3 regions of the Streptomyces sp. NPDC001450 genome follow, and region 2 is predicted to be linked to each of the others. Evidence: riboswitches for the same ligand, from Rfam matches in the RefSeq annotation. Region 2 holds a riboswitch; each other region holds the start of a gene.

Region 1 (4,340 bases), on a different contig from region 2:
TGTACCCGCACTCGATCACCGCGACGCTCTCCTCCAGGAGCCGTGAGGTGATCCGGCGCAACACCACGATCCTGCCGCTGTACTCGCTGATGCTGGGCCTGCTCGCGCTGCTCGGCTTCATGGCGATCGCGGCCGGGGTGCAGGTCACCAACGGGCAGCTGGCGATTCCGCAGCTGTTCGAGGACATGTTCCCGGACTGGTTCGCGGGCGTGGCCTTCGCGGCGATCGGCATCGGTGCCCTCGTGCCCGCGGCCATCATGTCCATCGCGGCGGCGAACCTCTTCACCCGCAACATCTACAAGGACTTCATCAACCCCGACGCCACGGCCGAGCAGGAGACCCGGGTCTCCAAGCTCGTGTCGCTGCTGGTGAAGGTGGGCGCGCTGGTCTTCGTCCTGACGATGGACAAGACGGTCGCCATCAACTTCCAGCTGCTGGGCGGCATCTGGATCCTGCAGACCTTCCCGGCCCTGGTCGGCGGCCTGTTCACGCGCTGGTTCCACCGCTGGGCGCTGCTCGCCGGCTGGGCGGTCGGCATGGTCTACGGCACGGTCGCCGCATACGGGGTGGCCTCGCCGACCCAGAAGCACTTCGGTGGCTCCGCCAAGGAGATCCCGGGCATCGGTGAGATCGGCTACATCGGTCTCACGGCCTTCGTGCTGAACGTCGCCGTCACGGTGGTCCTGACCTTCGCCATGAAGGCGCTGAAGGCCCCCGAGGGCCTCGACGAGACCCGCCCGGAGGACTACACGGCGGACGCGGGCGATCCGGGAGTTCAGGTGGAACTTCCGCCGGCCACGGCAGACGCCGGGCACTGAGGCACGCCCCCAAAGGGGCGCGGGGCTGTATTGGCACGCGCCTCGGCCCGTGGGCGCGAGCAACCACGATCCACCCGCAGCGGGCCGCCGACAACAAGCACCACGGCGGCCCGCTGTTGACCCTCTGAAGCCGCCACAACACGCAACAGACACAACATCTGGGGGTGACACCACAACCCGGCACTAGATGTATGCTCATCCTCGCTGTCGCCGCAGGGGAATCCGGTGCGAATCCGGAACTGTCCCGCAACGGTGTACTTGCGTGCATCCGCACGCCTGTTCAGTCCGAGGACCTGACGGCAGCGCGCGCCCGGCCGTCCGGTCCGGGTGCCTTCAGACGTCCGGGCCTCGTGGAGTGGGCCGGTGGACGCGACGCCGTGCGCGCTCGTGCTGCCCCTGCCCTCCGCCAGGCCCCGTGCCGAGCGAGGGAGAGCCCCACGTGACCATCGCGCCAGCCGACCCGGCTTCAGCCGTCCAGGCGACCGCAGCTCCGGTGGAGACCGACGGTCCCGGTGCCGCGCTGCTGCGGACCCTGACCGAGCTGACCGCCGACCTCCCCGACGCCGACCCCGGCCGGGTCGCCGCAGCCGCGCTGCGGGGCCGGTCATCGCGGGCCGACGAGGCGGAGTTGCGCGAGCTGGCCACGGAGGCGGCCGCCGGCCTCATCTCCGAGGACCCGGCCTACTCCCGGCTGGCCGCCCGGCTGCTGACCATCTCGATCCGCGCCGAGGCCGCCTCGCAGGGCGTGACGTCCTTCACCGGGTCCGTCGCCGTGGGCCACCGCGAGGGCCTGGTCGCCGACCGCACCGCGGAGTTCGTACGGCTGCACGCCGAGCGTCTCGACACGCTGATCGACGCGGCCGGCGACGACCGCTTCGGCTACTTCGGCCTGCGCACCCTGCACAGCCGCTACCTGCTGCGCCACCCCCTCACCCGCAAGGTGATCGAGACGCCCCAGCACTTCATGCTGCGCGTCGCCGCGGGTCTCGCCGAGGACGACACGACCCGCTCCGTCGACGAGGTCGCCGCGCTCTACGGGCTCATGAGCCGCCTCGACTACCTGCCCTCCTCCCCCACCCTCTTCAACTCCGGTACGCGGCACCCGCAGATGTCGTCCTGCTACCTCCTCGACTCCCCGCTGGACGAGCTGGACTCCATCTACGACCGCTACCACCAGGTCGCCCGCCTCTCCAAGCACGCCGGCGGCATCGGTCTGTCGTACTCCCGCATCCGCAGCCGCGGTTCGCTGATCCGCGGCACCAACGGGCACTCCAACGGCATCGTCCCGTTCCTGAAGACCCTGGACGCCTCGGTGGCCGCGGTGAACCAGGGCGGCCGGCGCAAGGGCGCTGCCGCGGTGTACCTGGAGACCTGGCACTCCGACATCGAGGAGTTCCTGGAGCTGCGCGACAACACCGGTGAGGACGCCCGCCGTACCCACAACCTCAACCTGGCGCACTGGATCCCGGACGAGTTCATGCGCCGGGTCAACGCCGACGAGCAGTGGTCGCTGTTCTCCCCGGCCGACGTGCCGGAGCTCGTCGACCTGTGGGGCGAGGAGTTCGATGCGGCCTACCGCAAGGCGGAGGCGAACGGGCTCGCGAAGAAGACCATCCCGGCCCGCGACCTGTACGGCCGGATGATGCGCACCCTCGCGCAGACCGGCAACGGCTGGATGACCTTCAAGGACGCCGCGAACCGCACCGCCAACCAGACGGCCGAGGCGGGCCACGTCGTCCACTCCTCCAACCTCTGCACGGAGATCCTGGAGGTCACCGACGACGGCGAGACGGCGGTCTGCAACCTGGGCTCGGTCAACCTCGGTGCCTTCGTGCGCGACGGGGACGTCGACTGGAAGCGCCTCGACGAGACCGTCCGCACGGCCGTCACCTTCCTCGACCGCGTGGTCGACATCAACTTCTACCCGACCGAGCAGGCGGGCCGCTCCAACGCCAAGTGGCGTCCGGTGGGCCTGGGTGCGATGGGTCTGCAGGACGTCTTCTTCAAGCTGCGCCTGCCCTTCGACTCAGCCGAGGCCAAGGCCCTGTCGACGCGGATCGCCGAGCGGATCATGCTCGCCGCGTACGAGGCCTCCGCCGACCTGGCCGAGCGCAACGGCGCGCTGCCTGCCTGGGACAAGACCCGGACCGCCCGGGGTGTCCTGCACCCCGACCACTACGACGCCGAGCTGACCTGGCCCGAGCGCTGGGCGGCCCTGCGTGAGCGGATCGCCGCGGTCGGCATGCGCAACTCGCTGCTGCTGGCGATCGCCCCGACCGCCACCATCGCGTCCATCGCGGGCGTGTACGAGTGCATCGAGCCGCAGGTCTCCAACCTGTTCAAGCGCGAGACGCTGTCCGGTGAGTTCCTTCAGGTCAACTCCTACCTGGTGCAGGACCTCAAGGAGCTGGGCGTCTGGGACGCGCGCACCCGTGAGGCGCTGCGGGACTCCAACGGCTCGGTGCAGGACTTCGCGTGGATCCCGGCCGACGTGCGGGCGCTGTACCGCACGGCGTGGGAGATCCCGCAGCGCGGCCTGATCGACATGGCCGCGGCCCGCACGCCGTTCCTGGACCAGTCGCAGTCCCTGAACCTGTTCATGGAGACGCCGACCATCGGCAAGCTCTCCTCGATGTACGCGTACGCCTGGAAGCAGGGCCTGAAGACGACGTACTACCTGCGCTCCCGCCCGGCGACCCGCATCGCCCGCGCCGCCCAGGCGCAGACCCAGACGCCCATCCCCGTGCAGCAGGTCGCCGACCCCGACGCCGTCGCCTGCTCCCTTGAGAACCCCGAGTCCTGCGAGGCCTGCCAGTAATGACCACCCGTAACACCAACCTCCTCGACCCGGGCTTCGAACTCACCCTGCGGCCCATGCGCTACCCCGACTTCTACGAGCGCTACCGGGACGCCATCAAGAACACCTGGACCGTCGAGGAGGTCGACCTCCACTCGGACGTCGCCGACCTCGCCAGGCTGACGCCGGCCGAGCAGCACCTGATCGGCCGCCTGGTGGCCTTCTTCGCGACGGGCGACTCGATCGTCGCGAACAACCTGGTGCTGACGCTGTACAAGCACATCAACTCCCCGGAGGCGCGCCTGTACCTGTCGCGCCAGCTGTTCGAGGAGGCCGTGCACGTCCAGTTCTATCTGACGCTGCTCGACACCTACCTTCCCGACCCGGACGACCGCGCCGCCGCCTTCGCGGCCGTGGAGAACATCCCGTCCATCCGCGAAAAGGCCGGGTTCTGCTTCAAGTGGATCAACGAGGTCGAGAAGCTGGACCGCCTGGAGTCCAAGGCGGACCGCCGGCGCTTCCTGCTCAACCTCATCTGCTTCGCCGCGTGCATCGAGGGCCTGTTCTTCTACGGCGCCTTCGCGTACGTCTACTGGTTCCGCAGCCGGGGTCTGCTGCACGGTCTCGCCACCGGCACCAACTGGGTGTTCCGCGACGAGACGATGCACATGTCCTTCGCTTTCGACGTGGTCGACACCGTCCGCAAGGAGGAGCCGGACCTGTTC
Region 2 (4,340 bases):
CGCCCGGTCGGACGGCGCACGGTTCACCTACATCAAGGCGACCGAGTCCACGACCTACCGCAACCCCTACTTCGACCGGCAGTACGAGGGCGCGCGGGGGGCCGGCCTGATCCGGGGCGCGTACCACTTCGCACGGCCGGACAGGTCCTCGGGCGCCGAGCAGGCCACGTACTTCGTACAGCACGGCGGGGACTGGCGGGCGGACGGCTGGACGCTGCCGCCCGCGCTCGACATCGAGTACAACCCGTACGACGACGAGCACAAGTGCTACGGGCTGGACTCGGAGCAGATGGTCGAGTGGATCCGGTCCTTCAGCGACGAGGTCGAGCAGGAGACCGGCCGCCGTCCGGTCATCTACACCACCGCCGACTGGTGGCAGGCCTGCACCGGCGACAGCCGCGCCTTCGCCGCGGACCACCCCCTGTGGATCGCCCGGCACGGCACGTCGGACCCGGGGGCGCTGCCGGGCGGCTGGGCGCACTGGACCTTCTGGCAGTTCGGCACCGAGGGCGGTCTGCCGGGTGACCAGAATCTCTTCAACGGGCCGCCGAGCCGGCTGCGGGCCTTCGCGCGGGGTTGGTAGCCAAGGGGCGCCTGGGGCGTGGGACCGGACGAAACCCCAACCGCCCTTTGATGACACCCTGAAGCCCGCCCTAGTTCACCTTCCGTTCACCCAGGTTGCCTACGGTCCAACAGCCAATGACCTCGAACGATTGCCTGGGTAAATGGAAAACTTCTCGCTGATCCTCGCGATTGTGGTGGTAACCGCACTCGTGTTCGATTTCACGAACGGTTTTCATGACACCGCCAACGCGATGGCCACCACCATCTCGACCGGTGCCCTCAAGCCCAAGGTCGCGGTGGCCATGTCCGCCGCTCTCAACCTTGTAGGCGCTTTCCTCTCCGTGGAGGTCGCCAACACGATCTCCAAGGGTCTTGTCGATGAGAACGGCATACGTCCCGAGGTCATCTTCGCCGCCCTGGTCGGCGCGATCCTCTGGAACCTGCTGACCTGGCTGGTGGGACTGCCGTCCAGCTCCTCGCACGCCCTGATGGGCGGCCTGATCGGCGCCACCGTCGCCTCCGCGGGCTTCGGTGCCGTCCACAGTGACGTGCTGGTCACCAAGGTGCTGCTCCCGGCGGTCGCCGCCCCGATCGTCGCGGGTCTCGCCGCGATGCTGGCCACCCGCTTCTCCTACGGCATCGGCAAGAACGCCGACGGTGAGGCCACCCGCAAGGGCTACCGCGCCGGCCAGATCGCCTCCGCCGGTCTCGTCTCCCTCGCCCACGGCACCAACGACGCGCAGAAGACGATGGGCATCATCACCCTCGCCCTCATCGCGGGCGGCGCCATCGCCCCCGGCTCCAACCCTCCCACCTGGGTCATCCTCTCCGCGGGTCTGGCCATCGCGCTCGGCACCTACATCGGCGGCTGGCGCATCATCCGCACCATGGGCAAGGGCCTGACCGAACTCGAGGCGCGACAGGGCTTCGCCGCCCAGACCAGCGCGGCCACGGCCATCCTGGCCTCCTCCCACCTCGGCTTCTCCCTCTCCACCACCCACGTCGTCTCCGGCTCGGTGATGGGTGCGGGTCTGGGCCGCAAGGGCGGTGTGGTCCGCTGGTCCACCGCGACCCGCATGGTCATCGCCTGGGCGCTGACCCTGCCGGCCGCCGCGCTGGTCGGCGCGGGCGCCGAGTCCGTCACGGACCTGGGTGACTGGGGCACCGCGGTCGTCGCCGTCTTCCTGGTCGGTGCCAGCGCCGCGATCTGGAAGATCTCCCGCCGCGAGGTCGTCGACCACACCAACGTCGTCGACGACACGGCGGAGCCGGCCGGCGTGGTGACCACCGCCATCGCCGCGGTGACCCCGCCGCCCGCGGGCACCGTCGCCGAGGACCTGTCGGCGACGATCCCGGCTCCGGCCACCACCGAACCCGCTCCGGCGACCCCGCCGGCCGCCGCCGTCTGACCGCCCGGTAACCGAAGGAAGCATCCCCATGAAGATCGACTGGGCGGCCATCGGCTCCGTCTTCGGCGTCAGCCTCGCGTTCACGGTGGGCCTGGTGGCCCTGTTCACCCTCGGCGTCAACGGCCTGTCGCGCCGCGAGAAGGCCACGGCGCAGGGCGGGTCCGCCGGGCTGGCCGTGACTGGTGCGTACGTGTGCTTCGCCGCTTGTGCGGCTGCCGTGGCGTACGGGATCTATCTGATCGTGGCCAAGCCCTGACGGCCAAGTCCGTATCGTCCGCCCTGTCGACACCGCTTCAGTCGGATCGACAGGGCGGACGCGTGTCCGCCGCCTGTCCACGGAGACGGGAGCCGTCGGGGGTGCCGTAGCCGACACGGTGACGGACGCGGGCGGTCTCGCCAGTCCCCGGGCCTCGTTCACCAGCGCGGCCAGCGCAGGCCGCACCCGGGCGAGCGCCTGCTGGAGGGTCTAGGCGGCCGCCGGGACAGCCGTGCCGTCCCGCGAGACCTCTTGCAGGCGGTCACGGTCCGTGAGCACAAGCGGGATCCCCGAATGCCGCCCGAGGGAGTGGAATTCACCGCGACCGGGTCGCTCGGCGCCGCCCGGCGTGCTGGCGATGTGGGCCTCAGCACAGTCCGGCTTCCCAGGTCAAAGGCAAGTTGACGGCCCTTCCGGGCGCGTGGTGGACTGCCCACGCCATGTACGGCGGCAGCAGAGGAAGCCGGTGCGAATCCGGCGCGGTCCCGCCACTGTCACCGGGGAAGAAAACCCCGGGAGCCAGGAACTCTCACCGCCGGTCTCGTCGAACCAGGGCGCGGACACCCTGAGTGAGGACATATCGCCATGCGCGGCTGCCGATTGAGGTTCAGTAACAGGGCCCTGCCTGCCCCCACGGCCGGCTGAGCCGATGGGTGCCGATCGCTTCTACGCGTACGGCGCCGCCGCCGGCCTCGTCGGCGACCTCGTCCTCGGCGATCCGCGCCGCGGGCATCCGGTCGCCGCGTTCGGACGGGCGGCCGCCGCCGTGGAACGCGCGCTGTGGCACGACCACCGCGGCTGGGGTGCGCTGCACACCGCCCTGTGCGCCGGGGGTGCCGTCGCTCTGGGGGCCGCGGCCGAGCGGGCCGTGCGCCGCTCCCCCGTCGCCTCCGTCGCGCTGACCGCCGCCGCCACCTGGGCCGTGGTCGGGGGCACTTCGCTCGCCCGGGAGGCGCGGACCGTCGGGCGCGCGCTGGAGTCCGGGGACGTCGAGGCGGCGCGGGCGCGGCTGCCGCATCTGTGCGGGCGGGATCCGCAGGCCCTCGACGCCGACGGGATGGCCCGGGCCGTGGTCGAGTCCGTTGCCGAGAACACCTCGGACGCCGTGGTGGGTGCGCTGGTGTGGGGTGCGGTGGGCGGGGTGCCGGGGCTGCTCGGCTTCCGGGCCGTCAACACCCTGGACGCGATGGTGGGGCACAAGTCGGCCCGCTTCCGGCGCTACGGCTGGGCCTCCGCCCGGCTGGACGACCTCGCCGGCTGGCCTGGGGCGCGGCTGACCGCCGTACTCGCGGCCGCCGCCGGACCCGACCCCCGAGGCGCCCTGCGCGCCTGGCGGGCGGACGCCCGCAAGCACCCGAGTCCCAACGCCGGGCCCGTCGAGGCCTCGTTCGCGGGCGCCCTCGGCGTGCGGCTGGGCGGGACGCTCTCCTACGGCGGGCGCGTCGAACACCGGCCCGTGCTCAACGGGGACACCGGGCGGCCCGTCCGGGTCACCGACATCGACCGGGCCGTACGGCTCTCCCGCCGGGTCGGTCTGCTCGCGCTCGGCGGCACGGTCGCCGCGCGCCGACTCGTGAAGGGACGTGGGAAGTGAACGGTGGTCTCCTCGTCGCCGGCACCACCTCCGACGCCGGCAAGAGCGTCGTGACGGCCGGGATCTGCCGGTGGCTGGTGCGCCAGGGCGTCAAGGTCGCGCCCTTCAAGGCGCAGAACATGTCCCTCAACTCGTTCGTGACCCGGGAGGGTGCCGAGATCGGGCGGGCTCAGGCCATGCAGGCCCAGGCCTGCCGTGTCGAGCCGACCGCGCTGATGAACCCCGTGCTGCTCAAGCCCGGTGGTGAGCAGAGCAGCCAGGTGGTGCTGCTCGGCAAGCCGGTGGGCGAGCTGAGCGCGCGCGGGTACCACGGGGGGCGCCAGCAGCGGCTGCTCGGCACGGTGCTGGACTGTCTGGCCGAGTTGCGGGGCACGTATGACGCGGTGATCTGTGAGGGGGCCGGTTCGCCCGCGGAGATCAATCTGCGGCGCACCGACATCGTGAACATGGGGATCGCGCGGAACGCGCGGCTTCCCGTGCTCGTGGTGGGTGACATCGACCGCGGGGGCGTGTTCGC
Region 3 (4,340 bases), on a different contig from region 2:
CCAAGATCCTCCTGCGCGACGCCCCCGAGGCTCTCCTGCACCGTGTGGCCGCCGCCTCGCCCCAAGGTGAGGCGTACGCCGACCAACTGCGGACCTGGGCGGCCGAGGCGGCCGAGCGGGGCTACGCGGTCAGCAGCAGCGAGTGGGACGAGGGACTGACCGCCGTTGCGGTGCCCGTCACCGGCCGCACCGGCCGGGTGGTCGGGTCCCTCTCACTGAGCGGTCCCAGCCATCGCTTCCCCTACGAGGCCGTCGAGCGCTTCGCCGCAGAACTCGCCCAGGGCGCCCGGCTCATCTCCGACCAGGGCTTCACCCACCCGCTGGGGAGTGAGGGCTGAACCGACGGGAGGGTCACTCGACTCCTCCCGCACGCCAGACCGCGTCTATGCGCTGGTCCGCCTCTCCAGCGGCGTTGAGTACGTCGGTCGGCTCGTTCAGGGCCTGGCGAGCAGGTGGCCGCTCTCATTGCGCATCGCGGCACGCCCTCGGCTCGGACACCCCGTCAAGGGGACGTCCCCATCACCGGATACGGGACGAACGTACTGGTTGTTCTGGTCGATGCTCAGCGGGCGGCCGAGGGGCGGTGCGGCGCGCTGGGGGCAGTCGAGGCGTCGTCGCTCCCCGTCATGCGCCTCGGCAGGGCCACCGGTCGCGCGGACCGGGTCGTGGGTCCGCACTTCTGCAACCCTGTACCCGTACTGCCGCTGGTCGAGGTCGTGGCCTCCCTGCACACGGCAGCCGAAGCGGCCGCCGCCGTCAGGGAGTTCGCCACGCAGACGCTCGGCAAGAAGGTCGTCCGCTCCCGGGACCGGGCGGGTTTCGTCGTCAACGGCCGAACTGAACGCCGCGGCCCGCGGCTGCCAGGCGTACCCGTACCGTCGTACGTACGCAGTCCAGGACACCCCGCCCCGCGGCGGAAGCAGGAGGAGCAACCGCTTGACCAGCCGTGTCACTCTCATCTCACCCGCGACCACGCCCTCGCTGCGGCGGGCCCGCTTCGACGACGGCGACTCGATCGAGGACAGCGCGGCAGCGCGGGCCAGGTCGGCGGCCGGATCCCTGCCAGTGGCAGGCCGTGTCCTCGCCTCTCCCAGCGTGCGCTGCCGGGAGACGGCTTCCGCGCTCGGCCTCGACGCCTCGGCGGACCCGGAACTGTCGGGCCTGGACGTGGGCCGGTGGCGGGGGCGGACGCTGGACGACGTCGGTGCCGCCGAGCCGGAAGCGGTGGCCCGCTGGCTGGCCGATCCCGGGGCTGCACCGCATGGCGGGGAGTCGGTACGGGAGCTGTGTGCGCGGGTCGCGCGCTGGCTGGACACGAGGGGGCTTGCGGACGGCAGGACGGTCGCCGTGGCGGAGCCCGAGGTCGTACGGGCTGTGGTGGTACACGCGTTGGGCGCGCCCGAGGCGGCGTTCTGGCGCCTCGACGTCCCGCCGCTCACGGCGACGGAGGTCACCGGCCGGTCCGGTCGCTGGAACGTGCGGCTCAGCCACGGCCTCGCTCAGCCGGGCGAGTGACGGCGGTCAGGGAGTCGCGTCCCGATGGCGGCGCAGCAGTGCCGCCATCGCGCACCGCAGGCAGTCGGTGTCCGTGTCACCGGTCGTGCCGTGGTCACCGTGGTCACCGTGGCCGTCGGCCGCCGCCCGTCGGCCCGTGCCCTCATCGGGCGTGCGGCAGGCGGCCGTTGGGCCACCGACCAGGGCTTCCAGCGCGTCGAGAAGTCGCTCGGTCCGCTTGACCTGCTGGGCGAGCACCCGTACCCGCGCACTCTGGCCGCCGATCTGGCGTCGGCTGGCCATGAGTTGGGCGTACTCCTCCACCGTCAGGGCGACCGCCTCGCGTCCGCCGAGAGTGATGTGGCACGCGGTTCGGGACGTTGCCTGGCCACTCGGCTCCTGCGCTCGTCGCCTCCGCCGGTGTCCCGGAAACGCGAGAGGGCCCCTGGAATCCGCCGGTTCCGAAGGGCCCTCTCATGTCCTGAAGGGATCAGTGCGTGGCGGGAACTCCTCGCCCGGACGCGGCGGTCGCGGGCTTCGGGTTCAGCTGCCGCTCGGCCAACTCGCCGAAGAGCAGGCCGAATCCGCCCCACAGTACGGCCTGGATGGCCAGTGCGGAGAGACGGAACCGCCACAGCAGGGTGGCCGGGAAGTCCTTCGGCACCTCGTTGACGGCCGGCAGGAAGGCGTAGGCCAGGCCGATCGCGACGGCGAAGGCGGCGACCGCGACGACGGTCGCGTACCAGGTGCCCAGAGAAGGCGCGAGGCGCTTGCCCAGGATGGTGGCGGCGACCGCCAGGAGCACGCTGAGCAGCATCATCAGGAAGTACAGGGTCGTCCGCTTACCGATGGTGTCGGGATCGCCGACCGACGGCGGGTTGGCCGGGTACTTCAGGAACGGGACGACGTACACGGCGAGCAGTGCGCAGCCGGACAGCAGCAGCGCGGTCGCCCGGGGGCCGAAGCGGCCGACACGGCCGAGCGCGACGCAGAAGGCGAGCGCGGCGATGCCGCCGAAGGCGACCCCGTAGACGAGCACACCGGTGGCCAGGCCCGCAGTGGACTGCAGGGAGCGGGAGACGACCTCCATCCCGTGCTCGTGGGAGTGGGCGTCCTCGAAGCTGATCGCGCTGTCGACGTCGGGCTCACCGAGGAAGTAGGCGGCGACGAGGGCGAGCACGCCGGCGGCCAGGCCGGCGAGCATGCCCCGCACGAGAAGGTTTCTCACGGTTGCGGAGTTCATGGTCGAGCGGCGTCCCTCCCGTCAGTGGCAGGGGAAGCCGAGCAGGTGGCGTGCGTCGTGCACCCACTCGTGGACGTCCGTGCCGTTGAACACGGAGGTGGCGCCCTGCTCGGCGCCGACGAAGTACAGCAGGACGAGCATGAGGATGCCGAAGAAGACCGCCCACGGAGCGATCGCCTTCAGCGGCAGCGTGGCGGGAACGGCGGGGGTGGTGGCTGTCGGCTGGGCGACGGTCTGCGCCATGGCAGGACCTCCTCTGGGAGTTCGCGTCCCATCTCGGTGGTGCACATGACGACGGCCACGGGTCTGACTCACGGGACACCCAGGGGTGTTCCGCATACAGTGGCGCGACCGTGCCGGATTCCCACCGGCTTCCGTTTCGCCGTCGTCGATATCGGACAGACCGTACCGCGTGGCGCGTGCATGGCCAAGACCGCGTGGCCAGTCGTGATCTTCCTCTCGCGTCGGCCGCTGCGCCGACGGCGGGTTGGGTCTGCCGGGCCGTGCGGCCCGGCAGACCTGCTCCGTCCTCGTACCGCTAGCCGCGGCGGCCCGACGGATCGGGTGCGACCGTGTCCCGGTTCTGGCCGGGAACCGAACCGGCGTCAGGAGATCCGGCACCGGCTGCCACTTCCCGTGCCTGGTCCCCGTGTCCCGGCCACCACGCCGCGTGGCCGATCAGCGCGGTCAGGCTCGGCGTGAAGAACATCGCCATCACGAAGGCGGCGACCGCGATACCGAAGGAGACCGCGAAACCCATCTCCGTGAGCAGCGCGTTGCCCGCCAGCATCATCGTGGCGAAGGTCGCCGCCAGGATGAAACCGGCCGCCGCCACGGTCGGCCCGGCGTGCCGGAGCGCCATGCCGGCCGCCTCACGCGGCTCGCGGCCCTCGCGGGCCTCCTCGCGGAGCCGGGCGATCATGAGGATGTTGTAGTCGGTGCCGATGGCGACCACGAACAGATACATGATCACCGGGAGCATGAACATCAGACCCGAATGGCCCTGTCCCTCCTGGAAGATCCAGACCGTGGCGCCGAGGGTGGCACCGAAGCCGAGACCCACCGAGGCCATCAGATACCAGGGGGCGACCACACTGCGCAGCAGCAGCCCCAGGATGACCATGATGAGGAGGGCGGCGACGGGGAAGACCGTCCGGTAGTCGTGGTTGACCGCCGTGGCGATGTCCTTGTAGATCGAGGACATGCCGCCGACGAGGGCTTCGGTGCCCTCGGGGGCGTCGGAGTGCGCGACGTCGCGCACCTCGCCCACGGCGTCGATCGCCTTGTCCGTCGACGCCTCGTACTTGAGCGTGACGGTGAAGTCGGCGGTGGTGCCTTCCTTGTTCAACTGGGTCAGGCGAGCGCTCGCGACGCCGTCCACGGCACCGAGTTTCTGGGCGTACGCGTCCAGGCCGGACTTGTCCAGCTGCTTGCCGTCGGTGCTGGACAGGAAGACGTCGGTGGGGGCGGCGGCGCCCGCCGAGTACGCCTTCTGCATCTCGTCCTGGACGACCATGGACTCCTTGGTCTTGGGCATGGAGCCCGCCGCCAGGTCGAACGTGGCGTTGAAGCCGAGGGTGCCGAGCGACAGTGCGACCAGGAC

What was found. Region 2 has a riboswitch for cobalamin ahead of ACWC5O_RS18505 (cobalamin biosynthesis protein). Riboswitches for the same ligand answer to the same signal wherever they lie in the genome.
Region 1: another riboswitch for cobalamin. It lies ahead of ACWC5O_RS14115 (ribonucleoside-diphosphate reductase subunit alpha); the one in region 2 lies ahead of ACWC5O_RS18505 (cobalamin biosynthesis protein).
Region 3: another riboswitch for cobalamin. It lies ahead of ACWC5O_RS02720 (CbtB domain-containing protein); the one in region 2 lies ahead of ACWC5O_RS18505 (cobalamin biosynthesis protein).

Annotation. Positions count from the first base shown of each region.
Region 1 covers NZ_JBSFHY010000010.1:227,176-231,515, forward strand. Annotated here, with positions in the region: gene mctP (monocarboxylate uptake permease MctP) at 1-818, shown strand, start outside; cobalamin riboswitch at 1,010-1,133, shown strand; gene ACWC5O_RS14115 (ribonucleoside-diphosphate reductase subunit alpha) at 1,258-3,636, shown strand; gene ACWC5O_RS14120 (ribonucleotide-diphosphate reductase subunit beta) at 3,636-4,340, shown strand, end outside.
Region 2 covers NZ_JBSFHY010000015.1:63,141-67,480, forward strand. Annotated here, with positions in the region: gene ACWC5O_RS18490 (lysozyme) at 1-583, shown strand, start outside; gene ACWC5O_RS18495 (anion permease) at 726-1,973, shown strand; gene ACWC5O_RS18500 (hypothetical protein) at 2,002-2,229, shown strand; cobalamin riboswitch at 2,637-2,778, shown strand; gene ACWC5O_RS18505 (cobalamin biosynthesis protein) at 2,879-3,823, shown strand; gene ACWC5O_RS18510 (cobyric acid synthase) at 3,820-4,340, shown strand, end outside.
Region 3 covers NZ_JBSFHY010000002.1:183,627-187,966, reverse strand. Annotated here, with positions in the region: gene ACWC5O_RS02750 (IclR family transcriptional regulator) at 1-338, shown strand, start outside; partial or broken gene ACWC5O_RS02745 (short-chain fatty acyl-CoA regulator family protein) at 503-611, opposite strand; partial or broken gene ACWC5O_RS02740 (3-hydroxyacyl-CoA dehydrogenase NAD-binding domain-containing protein) at 606-830, shown strand; gene ACWC5O_RS02735 (histidine phosphatase family protein) at 937-1,515, shown strand; gene ACWC5O_RS02730 (hypothetical protein) at 1,522-1,797, opposite strand; gene ACWC5O_RS02725 (CbtA family protein) at 1,985-2,737, opposite strand; gene ACWC5O_RS02720 (CbtB domain-containing protein) at 2,759-2,980, opposite strand; cobalamin riboswitch at 3,016-3,160, opposite strand; gene ACWC5O_RS02715 (MMPL family transporter) at 3,276-4,340, opposite strand, start outside.